3 regions of the Mesorhizobium sp. P160219 genome follow, and region 2 is predicted to be linked to each of the others. Evidence: predicted binding sites of a transcription regulator. Region 2 holds the regulator's gene; each other region holds the start of a gene.
The links. The regulator PhoB, encoded in region 2, activates phosphate uptake and scavenging genes when phosphate is short. The targets are predictions, from matches to a motif close to TGTCATNNANCTGTCAT.
Positions count from the first base shown of each region.

Region 1: a site for PhoB is predicted at 2,291-2,307, ahead of ppk2 (polyphosphate kinase 2). Genes of this name have one in related genera too.
Region 3: a site for PhoB is predicted at 2,140-2,156, ahead of ugpB (sn-glycerol-3-phosphate ABC transporter substrate-binding protein UgpB). Genes of this name have one in related genera too.

Region 1 covers NZ_JBYNWG010000001.1:3,590,660-3,594,822, reverse strand. The annotation lists gene AC3EMP_RS17395 (winged helix-turn-helix transcriptional regulator) at 1-365, shown strand, start outside; gene AC3EMP_RS17390 (dihydrofolate reductase family protein) at 476-1,120, shown strand; gene ppk2 (polyphosphate kinase 2) at 1,310-2,230, opposite strand; gene AC3EMP_RS17380 (aldo/keto reductase) at 2,474-3,517, shown strand; gene AC3EMP_RS17375 (glycosyl transferase family 90) at 3,538-4,163, opposite strand, start outside.
Region 2 covers NZ_JBYNWG010000001.1:193,990-198,152, reverse strand. The annotation lists gene pstA (phosphate ABC transporter permease PstA) at 1-233, shown strand, start outside; gene pstB (phosphate ABC transporter ATP-binding protein PstB) at 251-1,075, shown strand; gene phoU (phosphate signaling complex protein PhoU) at 1,116-1,820, shown strand; gene phoB (phosphate regulon transcriptional regulator PhoB) at 1,837-2,526, shown strand; gene AC3EMP_RS00965 (ROK family protein) at 2,557-3,792, opposite strand; gene xylF (D-xylose ABC transporter substrate-binding protein) at 4,058-4,163, shown strand, end outside.
Region 3 covers NZ_JBYNWG010000001.1:73,032-77,194, reverse strand. The annotation lists gene AC3EMP_RS00370 (bifunctional diguanylate cyclase/phosphodiesterase) at 1-1,744, opposite strand, end outside; gene ugpB (sn-glycerol-3-phosphate ABC transporter substrate-binding protein UgpB) at 2,219-3,529, shown strand; gene ugpA (sn-glycerol-3-phosphate ABC transporter permease UgpA) at 3,601-4,163, shown strand, end outside.

The sequences.
Region 1 (4,163 bases), 3.4 Mb from region 2:
AAAACCTCGATCCGTCGCTGCTGATGTGGGACATGCGGCGCAATCTGAACCCCAGTCCGCTGCCGGACGGGCGCACCGTGATACAATTCCTGTACCATGACCTGCCGGCGTCAAAACGATCGTGGTGGCTGATCGTCGAAAAGCAGGGCGAGGTCGATCTTTGCTGGTACGATCCGGGCTTCGACGTCGATCTCTACGTCTCGACCGATCTGTGCACCATGACCTCGATCTGGATGGGGCTGACGACAGTTCACAAGGAACGCGACAAGATCAGCCTGACCGGCGATCTCGACGTCGCCGGCAAGATGCAGATCTGGCTTGGGCTCAGCCCGTTTGCGGTGATGCCGAAGCGCGTGGCGGCTTGAGGTCCCTGCGCATTCCACAGATCGGTTTGCCTCTAAAAATACTAGTTGCAAAATGCAATCAGTTTGAATACTGATTGCAAATCACAACTGGTCACCAAAGGGAGTCTTCCATGTCCAAACTGCGCGTCAATGCCTTCACCTTGTCGCTCGACGGTTTCGGCGCCGGTCCTGACCAGGACCTGCAAAATCCGCTCGGCGTTGGTGGCGAAGATCTGCACAAATGGATGACCGGCACCCGCACCTTCCACGAGATGGTCGGCAAGGATGGCGGCAGCACCGATGTGGACGACCGGTTCACCGTCCGCAGCTTCGACAATGTCGGCGCCTGGATCCTCGGCCGCAACATGTTCGGCCCGATCCGCGGCGAATGGCCGGATGAGAACTGGAAGGGCTGGTGGGGCAACAACCCGCCCTATCACGTGCCGACCTTCGTGCTGACCCATCACAAGCGCGACCCCATTGTGATGGAAGGCGGCACCATTTTCCGCTTCGTTACCGGCGGCATCCACGCCGCGCTCGAACAAGCAAAGGCTGCGGCCGGCGGCAAGGATGTCCGCGTCGGCGGCGGCGTTTCCACTATCCGGCAATATCTCAAGGAGAAGCTCATCGACGAGTTGCATCTGGCTGTGTCGCCAGTGTTGCTCGGGAGGGGCGAGAGCCTGTTTGCCGGGCTGGATATGCTGAAGCTGGGTTACCAGTGCACCGAGCAGGTGGCCACGGCGCTCGCCACGCATGTGACGATCAAGCGGGTATAGTGGCGAAGTAACAGGCGCAGGCTTCTTTCTCCCCGTTTTGCGGGGAGAAATGCCCGGCAGGCAATGAGGGGCAGCGCTGCTTTTGGAGGTTAGCAGCGTCCGACGGCTGTGAATTCGTCGATGCCGGCGCTGCCCCTCATCCGCCCTTCAGGCACCTTCTCCCCGTGAAACGGGGAGAAGGAAAAGTGCTCAATACTTCTCCGGCACGTAAAGCTCGCGCGGCAGGACCTGGCGCTCGTACTCCGGGTTGAACACCCGCTCGGGCAGCGTGATTTCTTCGTGCGGCACGTCCTCATAGGGCAGCTGTTTGAGGAGATGGTCGATGCAGTTCAGCCGCGCCCGCTTCTTGTCGTTGCCTTCGACGATGTACCACGGTGCCTCTGGGATGTTGGTGCGGGCAAACGTCTCTTCCTTGGCCTTGGTGTACTGCTCCCAGCGCACGCGCGACTGCAGGTCCATCGGCGACAGCTTCCACTGCTTCATCGGATCGTGGATGCGCATCATGAAGCGCATCTGCTGTTCCTCGTCGGTGATCGAGAACCAGTATTTGACCAGCGTGACGCCGGAGCGGACCAGCATGCGTTCGAACTCCGGCACATCGCGGAAGAACTCTTCGACCTGATCGGGTTCGGCAAAGCCCATCACCCGCTCGACGCCGGAGCGGTTGTACCAGGAGCGGTCGAACAGCACGATCTCGCCGCCGGCCGGCAGATGCGGCACGTAGCGCTGGAAATACCATTGTGACTTTTCGCGCTCGGTCGGCGCCGGCAGCGCCACGACGCGGCAGATGCGCGGGTTGAGGCGCTGGGTGATGCGCTTGATGACGCCGCCCTTGCCGGCGGAATCACGGCCCTCGAAAACCACCACCAGCTTCTTCTTGTGGTAGGCAACCCAGGACTGCAGCTTGATCAGTTCCGACTGCAAGCCGATCAGGTCGCGGAAATACTGCATGCGATCGATCGACGGCGGATGCGCGTTCTTGTAGATCTTGGCGATCTCCAGCGACAGCGCCGGCTCCGAGATTTCCAGCTCATAGTCCTCATCGAGCGTGTCGGCGAGTTCGGCTTCCAGCCAATCCCTGGCCGCAGAATTCTGCTTTAGCTCATTCATTTCCACTGCTCCGCTTGCCGGCTGACATGAAACCCTGAGCCGACTTGATATAGGCCGGCAATGACGGTTTTATTGCAAGCCGCCGGCCAGCCGGTCATCACTGCAAACCAGCGAGCATTGCCGATCCATCGCCCTGGGATGGCGACAAGCCGCTCAAATTGTCCTACAAATGGCGGACCCGTTCGGGCTTCCCCGCCCTTTCCTGCTAAAACCACCTCCCCACCAAAACTACGAGGATCTGACATGGAATACCGCACGCTTGGCCGTTCCGGCTTGAAAGTTTCGGCGCTGACCTTGGGAACCATGACCTTCGGCGGCAGCGGGCCGTTCGCTGCCGTCGGCAATTCCGATCTCGCGGAGGCCTCGCGCATCATCGACACTTGCATCGATGCCGGCATCAATCTCATCGACACCGCCAATGTCTATTCCAACGGTCTGTCGGAAGAGATCATCGGCGAGGCGCTCGGCGGCAAGCGCAAGAACGACGTGCTGATCGCCTCCAAGGCGCGCATGCGGATCGGCAAGGGCCCCAATGACGAAGGCCTGTCGCGCCATCATCTGATCCGCGAATGCGAGAAGAGCCTGAAGCGCCTCAGGACCGATGTCATCGACATCTATTTCCTGCACGAATGGGACGGCGCGACACCGCTCGAGGAAACCATCTCCGCGCTCGACACGCTGGTTGCCCAGGGCAAAATCCGCTATGTCGGCTGCTCCAACTATTCCGGCTGGCAGGTCATGAAGGCGCTCGGCATCAGCGACAGCCAGCACCAGCCGCGTTTCGTCACCCAGCAGATCCACTACACGCTGGAAGCACGCGAGGCCGAGTATGAGCTCTTGCCGATCTCGGTCGACCAGGGCCTTGGCGTGCTGGTGTGGAGCCCGCTCGCCGGCGGCCTGCTGTCGGGCAAATACCGCCGCGACAGTCCGACGGCGCGCCAGATCGGCGGCTGGTCGGAACCGCCGATCCGCGACGAGGGCCGGCTGTGGCGGATCGTCGACGTGCTGGTCGACATCGGCGCCACTCGCGGCGTCTCGGCGGCCCAGGTGGCGCTGGCTTGGTTGCTTGGCCGGCCGGCCGTCAGTTCGCTGGTGATCGGCGCACGCAACGAGGCCCAGTTGAAAGACAATCTCGCCGCGGCAAGCCTGACGCTGTCCTTTGATGAACGCCAGCGTCTCGATGCCGTCAGCCGGCCGCCGGTGCTCTATCCCTACTGGCACCAGCAGTTTACGGCGAAGGACCGCTTCGGCCCGGCCGATCTGGTTATGGACCGCAGCGTCATCTGACTTAAGGGCGCCGGAAGCCGCTAGCCCGCGATAAACCGCCAGACCTGCGGATCGGGCTCGATCTGGCCGCTGAGCACGAAATATTTGTAGAGCACGAGCAGGCAGATCGCCTGCTCGGCCCGCTCGTCGGCGAATTTGCGGCAATAGGCGTTGGCCGCCGCAACGATGCGCTGGGCCTCGGCCGGATGCTGCTCGAGATGATGCACCCGCTCGGCCAGATCGCTGAAGTCGGGCGCCAGCGGCACATAATGGACATCGGGCTCGAGCTGCCCCTCGGCGAACCAGGTCTCGTAAGTCGGCAGCGGCATCAGGCAGAGCGAGTTCGAGCTCATGATCCATTTCAGATTGGTCGCGACATCATTGCCTTCGAGCGAGATGATGTAGCGGTAGCGGCGCTGCTGATCGATGCTGAGATAGGGCTTGCGGTATTCCGCAGGTGCTGTCGCCCTCGGCGTGCCGACATCGCAGAACGGCAGATTGCGGGCTGCATCCAGCAACAAGGTGCGGATCGGATTGTTGAGTTCGCCGCGCCAAACGACGAGCGGATGCTTGTCGGCGAAGGCGACATCGTCGGCCGGCATGTAGAAATGACGGAACTTGTTCAGCTTGAACAGGACGCCGTTGCCGTTGTCGCCCGCTATCGGCC
Region 2 (4,163 bases):
GCGAGACAGCACCGCTGCTCTTGATCGGCATGGTCGCTTTCGTCGCCGATTATCCGACGACGCCTTTCGATCCGGCGACCGCGCTGCCGGTGCAGATCTATATGTGGGCAAACGAGGCTGAGCGCGCTTTTGTCGAGCGCATGTCCGGCGCCATCATCATCCTGCTCGTCTTCCTCATGGCCATGAACATCACCGCGATCGTGCTTCGGCGCCGGTTCGAGCGGCGCTGGTAGAAAAAAGGCAATTTGGTATGAACATCATGACCGAACAGTCCCTTGAAAATGCAGTGGGCGACAAAATGAACGCCAAGTCGAACGAAGTCATCAAGATGCGCGGCGACAAGGTCGGCGTCTTCTACGGCGAGAAGCAGGCGTTGTTCGACGTCAATCTCGACGTCCGCCAGAACCAGGTGACGGCGCTGATCGGCCCGTCCGGCTGCGGCAAGTCGACCTTCCTGCGCTGCCTCAACCGCATGAACGACACCATCGATTCGGCGCGGGTGACCGGCAAGATCACGCTCGATGAAGACGACATCTACGACAAGAACATCGATGTCGTCGAACTGCGCGCACGCGTCGGCATGGTGTTCCAGAAACCCAATCCGTTCCCGAAGTCGATCTACGAGAACGTCGCCTACGGCCCGCGCATCCATGGGCTGGCCAAGCGCAAGTCCGACATGGACCAGATCGTCGAGCAGAGCCTGAAGAAGGCGGCGATCTGGAACGAGGTCAAGGACCGCCTGCAGGAGCCCGGCACCGGCCTGTCCGGCGGCCAGCAGCAGCGCCTGTGCATCGCGCGCGCCATCGCCGTGTCGCCGGAAGTGATCCTGATGGATGAGCCCTGCTCGGCGCTTGATCCGATCGCCACCGCCCGTGTCGAGGAGCTGATCGACGAACTGCGCCAGAACTACACGATCGTCATCGTCACCCATTCGATGCAGCAGGCGGCGCGCGTGTCGCAGCGCACGGCGATGTTCCATCTCGGCTATCTCGTCGAGGAGGGCGCAACCGACAAGATGTTCACCAACCCCGACGACAAGCGCACCCAAGATTACATTACCGGCCGCTTCGGCTGAACCTTCCGGCGGGTGAATTTCAGGCACGAGGACCAAGATCATGGGTGAACATACCGTCGCCTCCTTCGATGAAGAGCTCGGGCAGATCAGCAAGCTGATCCGCGACATGGGCGATCTGGCAGGCTCGATGGTCAGCGGCTCGACCAGGGCGCTGCTCAATTCGGACAATGCGCTGGCACAGCGTGTCGTTTCCGACGACGCCATCATGGATGCGCGCCAGCGCGAACTGGACGACCGCGCCATCACGCTGATCGCCAAGCGCCAGCCGATGGCCAACGATCTGCGCGCCGTGGTCGGCTCGATCCGCATGGCCGGCGACCTCGAGCGCATCGGCGATCTCGCCAAGAACATCGCCAAACGCGTCGGCACCGTGGGCTTGAGCGTCACGCCGCGCGACCTCTCGCACTCCATCGATGCCATGGCGCAACTGGTGCTGATCCAGGTGCAAGGCGTCGTCGAGGAATATGCCGCCACCGATGCGGCAGCTCTTGCAAAACTCAGGAATGACGACGAGCGCATCGACGTCAAATACACGTCCGTGTTTCGTGAGCTCTTGACCTACATGATGGAAGACCCTCGCAACATCACCGCCTGCACGCATCTCTTGTTCTGCGCCAAGAATCTTGAGCGCATCGGCGATCATGTCACCAACATCGCCGAAAATGCGTATTATGTGCTTACCGGCCAGCAATTGCCCGCCAATCGTCCGAAGCAGGACGAGACGGCGATGGCCACGCCGGCCTGATGAGGGTGAACTGCCTATGATCGCGCCACGCATCATGGTCGTGGAGGACGAGGAGCCACTAGGCGTGCTCCTCCGCTACAACCTCGAATCCGAAGGCTATCAGGTCGAGGTGGTGACACGCGGCGACGAGGCCGAGATCCGCCTGCAGGAAAACGTGCCCGATCTCCTGGTGCTCGACTGGATGGTGCCGGCTGTTTCCGGCATCGAGCTCTGCCGGCGGCTTAGAGTGCGGCCCGAAACCGAGCGGCTGCCGATCATCATGCTGACCGCGCGCGGTGAGGAAAGCGACCGCGTGCGCGGCCTGTCCACCGGTGCCGACGACTATCTGGTCAAGCCATTCTCGACGCCGGAGTTCATGGCGCGCGTGAAAGCGCTGCTGCGCCGCGCCAAGCCGGAAGTGCTGTCGAGCGTGCTCAAGGTCGGCGACATCGTGCTCGATCGAGAATCGCACCGGGTCTACCGCAAGAAGAGCGAGATCAGGCTCGGACCGACCGAGTTCCGGCTGCTCGAATTCATGATGCGCCATCCCGGCCGCGTGTTCTCGCGCAGCCAACTGCTCGACAATGTCTGGGGCGAGACGATCTATATAGACGAGCGAACCGTCGACGTGCATGTCGGGCGGCTGCGCAAGGCCGTCAACAACGGCCGCATGCCGGATGTCATCCGTACCATTCGCGGCGCCGGCTACGCTATTAGGGAAGACTAGGATGCTGCGCGTCGCGCCGTTGCCGGCCATTCAGGCGACATGCTTGCCGGATTTCGCCTGAATGCCCGGCGCGAAAATCTCCTGGTCGACGAAGCCGAGCGCGCGCATGGCGCAGCCTTCGCGGATCAGCGGCAGCTCGTTGGGCTCGGTGTCGAAGGAGATCGATTTCGAGTGCTGGCCGCCGGCGGTCTGGGCGATCGCTTCGCGCAATGCCGGTTCGATCAGGTCGAAGGCGGCGGCGCTGACGCCGACCATGGCGACGGGTGCCGGATCGATCAGAGCAAACAGGCTGCCGAGGCCGAAGCCGAGCGCCTCACCGGCCCTGCGATAGGCTTCGCGCTCCGGGCCATCGGTTTCGCGGGCGCGCGCGGCGAGTGCGCGCATATCAGCGTCGCCGATATCGACCGGCTCGGCATCCTCGCCCATCATTTTGGCGCTGCGCCAGATGGCGTAGTTTCCGGCATAGGCCTCGACGCAGCCGCGCCGCCCGCAGCGGCAGAGCGCGCCGCCCGGACGGTGGATCATGTGGCCGAACTCGCCGCCCGAGGAATGGGTGCCGGTGAACAGTTCGCCTTTCAGCACCAGTCCCATGCCGATGCCGTGCGACAAGAGGATGGCGATAAAGTTGTCGCGGTAGCGCTCGGGCTGGCGCCATTGCAGCGCCACCGCCATCATATTGCAGTCGTTCTCCATGGTGGCCGGAATGCCGAATTCCACTTCCAACATGTCGGCGAAGGCAATGTCGGTCAGTGGCGTGATTGGCGACCACAGCATGGCGCGCGCCTGCGAATCGGTGATGCCCTGGATGCCCATGGCAATGCGGGCGATGCTCTGGACATCGAGGTCGGGATCCTCAAGCCGCCGCCGGACGATTGCTACGCATTCGCCAATCAGCTCGTCGCGCGGCTTGGTCAGCGTGTCCAGCCGGCGCTGTTCCTCGGCGACGACGTGGCCGGCATAGTCGATGACGGTGACGGACAGGAAATTGAGCGACAGCACGACGGTCATCACCGCCGCCGCTTCCGGGTTGAGGCCAAGGCCGACCTGCGGCCGGCCGCGTTTCAGTGCGCCTGTCTCGCCAGGTTTGCCTTCAATCAGGACGCCTTCTTGAATCAGATCAGACGAGATTGCCGATATGGTCGAGTGGCTGAGGCCGGTGGTCGCCGCAATCTCGGTCCGCGACGGCTGGCCGGCCCGGCGCACGGCCGAAATCACCATGGCACGGTTGCGACGGCGCAGATCGTCGTGGCGGATTCCAACCGACATTTGTTTCCTCCCGGCCTCCTCGCGCCTCATGATAGTGAAGGCGTTCGACGGCACCAGCCAAATATTGGCAGACGCCGGCAGCCCTGTCATTGTTTATTGCGGACCTCGAAAAAATTCGGCAAGGCCATCAGAATCCATCAGAATCGATGTTGACAGCGCCTTATCATTGAACCAGTATTTTTTCGAGGCTCGAAAAAATAGGGCCTCTGTGTGCCGGCCCTCGGGCCAGTTTTGTCGCGCCGCACGCGGCGCAGGGAGGATTATGATGAACAGATTTGCAGCCGCCATGCTGGCGGGTGTCGCCATGTCGCTGGCGCTGATGTCGGTCGCGCAGGCGAAGGACAAGGTCATCGGCGTGTCGTGGTCGAACT
Region 3 (4,163 bases), 120 kb from region 2:
GCTGCGGATGGCGCCAGCGGATCAGCGCTTCGAACCCAACCATCCGCCCGCTGCTGATCTCCTTTTGTGGCTGGTAGACGAGGCGAAACTCATCGCGCGCCATGGCCTGGCGCAGTTCGTGCTCCATCACGCGCCGGTCTCGCGCCTCGGCGCCCATCGAGGCCTCGAAGTAACGGTAAGTGTCCTTGCCCTCGGCCTTGGCGCGGTAGAGCGCGGTGTCGGCGTGGCTGACCAGGAGTGTCGGCTCATCGGCGTCGAGCGGATAAAGTGCAATGCCGATGCTGGCCGACACCAGCCCGCCACCGACCGACAGCCGGTTTTCCTCGCGCATGGCCGCCAGCACCGCCTCGGCGATGCGGCCGGCCGCCTGCGGATCGGGAAGGTTTGGAGCGATGATGGCGAACTCGTCGCCGCCGAGACGCGCCAGCATCTGTCCGTGGCGGAGCACGGCGGAGGCGCATAGCGCCACCTTCTGCAGCATGGCATCGCCGGCGCCATGCCCGAACAGGTCGTTCACTTCCTTGAAGCGGTCGAGGTCGAGCAGCAGCAGCGCAAGATGCCCGCCCTTGCCGCCGCGGTCCATTGCGGCAATTTCGGCCTCGAGCCGGCCGGAGAAACTGCGGCGGTTGGGGAGCCCGGTCAGCGGGTCGAAATGGGCGAGGCGCAGTATCTCCTGCTCGGCCTTCCTGCGTTCGCGGATGTCGCGCACGGCGACCACGCTGTGCCGCTTGCCGCAATAGTCGATGCTCCTGGCGATAAGTTCGACGGGGATGGTGGCGCCGTCATGGGCTCTGAGCTCCGCTTCCTGTGCCTGTCCGCTGCAGTCGGACATGCCGGCCGCGGTGCGTTCGCCGAAGAGGTCGCCAAGCAGCATCGCGTTCAGCACTTCCGGCGCAATGCCGGTTAGCGCGGCGATGCTGTCATTGGCGCTGACGATGCGGGCGCCGTCGCATACGATCAGGCCCTCGACGGCGGCGTTGGCGAGGCCGTGCATGCGCTCGGCCTCGATCTTGTGACGACGGAAGCGCAGGTCGATCCACAATGCTGCGGCTGAAAGCACCAGGATAGCCAGGCTGACAGCAGCGGCGGCGAAGGCCTGCGACATCGGTTCGACCGTGAACTGCGATATCTCGATGGAGGAGTCCGGGAAGATCGACACCGCGCCCATCGCGATGAAGTGCAGGCTGCAGATCGCCAGCGTCAACAGGATGGCGGCGGCGATTGTGGCCTGCATGGACGGCCGTCGCAACACGACCAGCAGCGCCAGCGCGGCGAGGGTGACGCCTGTCAGCACCGAGACGCCGACCAGCAGCGGGTTCCAGACGATGCGCCCTTCGACCTCGAAGGCGGCCATGCCGATATAGTGCATGGCGGCGATACCGGCGCCGAGGACGGCGCCGCCGACCAGAGGGTAGTCGATGCCCCGGCGCAAGGTGGCGATCCACATGCCCGCGGCGGTCAGGGCGACGGAACCGGCGAGCGAAAGCGCCGACATTTCCGCATTGTAGGCGTTGGGGATTCCGGGAGAAAAGGCAAGCATTGCGATGAAATGCGTCGCCCAGATACCGAAGCCGGTGGAAGTGGCTGCTATCATCAGCCAGGTATAGCGGTTGCGCTCGCTCGAGCGGTCGACATGGCGAAGCAGGTTGACCGCCGAGAAGGAAGAAATACCGCAAATGAGCGCTGCCAGTGCGACCAGTCTCAGATCGTGCTCATGCACGATACAATTATAGACCGTCAGCATCTCGCCCCACCTGCTCTCCCACAGCAATCAAGCCGTCCACTTGATTAGTATGTCGCGCTTGACGAAGAATCGGTTATGCGAACTACAACTACAGCGGGTTTTTCGGGTTGTACCTTGCGGCGATCCTGTCTCATTCCAGACAGGGTCACAGCAGCGCTTGGCGCGATGCCGCTCTACCGATCTCGATCTGGCCGAGCGCCGGTATGGCGGCCGCATGGTACAGGTGCGTGGCGCTGTCACGGGGGCCCTTCATGCATCGCCGGCGGTCGGCGATCGTCGCAGGCCCACCGCGCCCATGTATCGCTGAGCCGGCTTGGCATTTCTCTCTGTCCTCGTTGCAGAGCGAGGGGGCGCGAAGTTAGCCGGGTATGAAATTCACGAAACAGCAACAAATCCGTTGTCCGATTGTCATCAGCGACACATATTGCCTTTGCGGGAGTGCCCCTTTCGCCAATGACAAACGGGAGATGAAACATGAAGTTGTTCGGCTTTGCGGCCGGTGTTGCCGCCACCTTGACCCTGCTTTCCACCACCTCCGCCTTCGCCGCCACCCAGATCAGTTGGTGGCATGCAATGACCGGCGCCAATGCCGAGGTGGTCGACAAGATCGCCAACGATTTCAATGCCAGCCAGAGCGACTATGAAATTCTCCCTGTTTTCAAGGGCACCTATCCCGAAACGCTGAATGCCGGCATCGCTGCCTTTCGTGCGGGGCAAGCGCCCGATATCATCCAGGTGTTCGACGTGGGTACCGGCGTCATGATGGCCGCCGAAGGTGCGATCAAGCCGGTGGCCGATGTGCTGACCAGCGCCGGCGTGACCTTCGACAAGAGCCAGTATTTGCCCGGCATCGTCGGCTACTATTCGAAGCCGGACGGGACCATGCTGTCCTTCCCCTATAATTCCTCGTCGCCCATCCTCTACTACAACAAGGATATCTTCCAGAAGGCCGGGCTTGATGTGAACAATCCGCCAAAGACCTGGAACGAGGTGTGGGAAGCCGCCAAGAAGATCAAGGCGAGCGGCGCCGCTTCCTGCGGCTATACCTCGACCTGGTTGACCTGGATCCACCTTGAGGCCTTCGCTGCCTGGAACGACGTTTCCTATGGCACCAACCAGAACGGACTTGCCGGAACCGACGTCGAGCTCAAGATCAATGCGCCGATCTTCGTCAATCATTTCCAGGCCCTCGCCGACCTGGCCAAGGACGGCACCTTCAAATATGGCGGCCGTACATCCGAAGCCAAGCAGATCTTCCTTGCCGGAGAATGCGGCATCTTCACCGAATCGTCGGGGGGTCTCGGTGACATCGTCAAGTCGGGCATGAACTACGGCATCGGCCAGCTTCCCTATGATAGTGACGCCAAGGGCGCGCCCCAGAACACCACGCCGGGCGGCGCCAGCCTGTGGGTGTTCGGCAACAAATCGGACGAGGAATACAAGGGCGTCGCGGCGTTCTTCTCCTACCTGTCCAAGACCGAAGTGCAGGAGTATCTGCACCAGAAGTCGGGTTATCTGCCGGTGACGCTCGCTGCCTATGAGGCGACCAAGAAGTCCGGCTTCTATGACAAGAATCCGGGCCGTGAGACGCCGATCCTGCAGATGCTGGGCAAGGCGCCGACCGAGAACTCGAAGGGCGTGCGCCTCGTCAACCTGCCGCAGGTGCGCGACATCGAGAACGAGGAGTTCGAGAAGATGCTGGCCGGCCAGCAGACTGCGCAGCAGGCGCTCGACAACGCGGTCGCACGCGGCAACAAGGCGATTCAGGAAGCGATCGGAAATTGAAGCGATTTGTCAGTTGAACCTCGTCCACGCGGACCCGCGTGGACGACTTCCTGAACAGCGAGGGAACCACACTGTCTCCACGCGTCGTCTTTCCCAACAAGACCCTGCCTTACCTGCTGGTGGCGCCGCAACTCGCCATTACGCTGATCTTTTTCTACTGGCCGACGGGGCAGGCGCTCTACCAGTCGATGCTTAGGGAAGACCCGTTCGGGCTGAAGAGCAAGTTCGTCGGGCTCGCCAATTTTCGCAAGGTGCTGGCCGACCCGGCCTACCTCAACTCGATCAAAGTTACGCTGGTGTTCTCTCTGGCGACCGCGATGGTCGCCATGGGTGTGGCCCTGTTGCTTGCCGTCATGGCCGAGAGGGTGGTGCGCGGCAAAGGCCTTTATCGCACGCTGCTGATCTGGCCGTATGCGGTGGCGCCGGCGATTGCCGGCATGTTGTGGCTGTTTCTGTTCAACCCCTCGATCGGTTCGCTGGCCTACGCCTTGAGAGGTCTCGGCATCGCCTGGGATCCCTTGCTTAACGGAAACCAAGCCATGATCCTGCTGGTGTCTGCGGCTGCCTGGAAGCAGATCAGCTACAATTTCCTGTTCTTCGTCGCCGGGCTGCAGGCGGTGCCGAAGACGTTGAT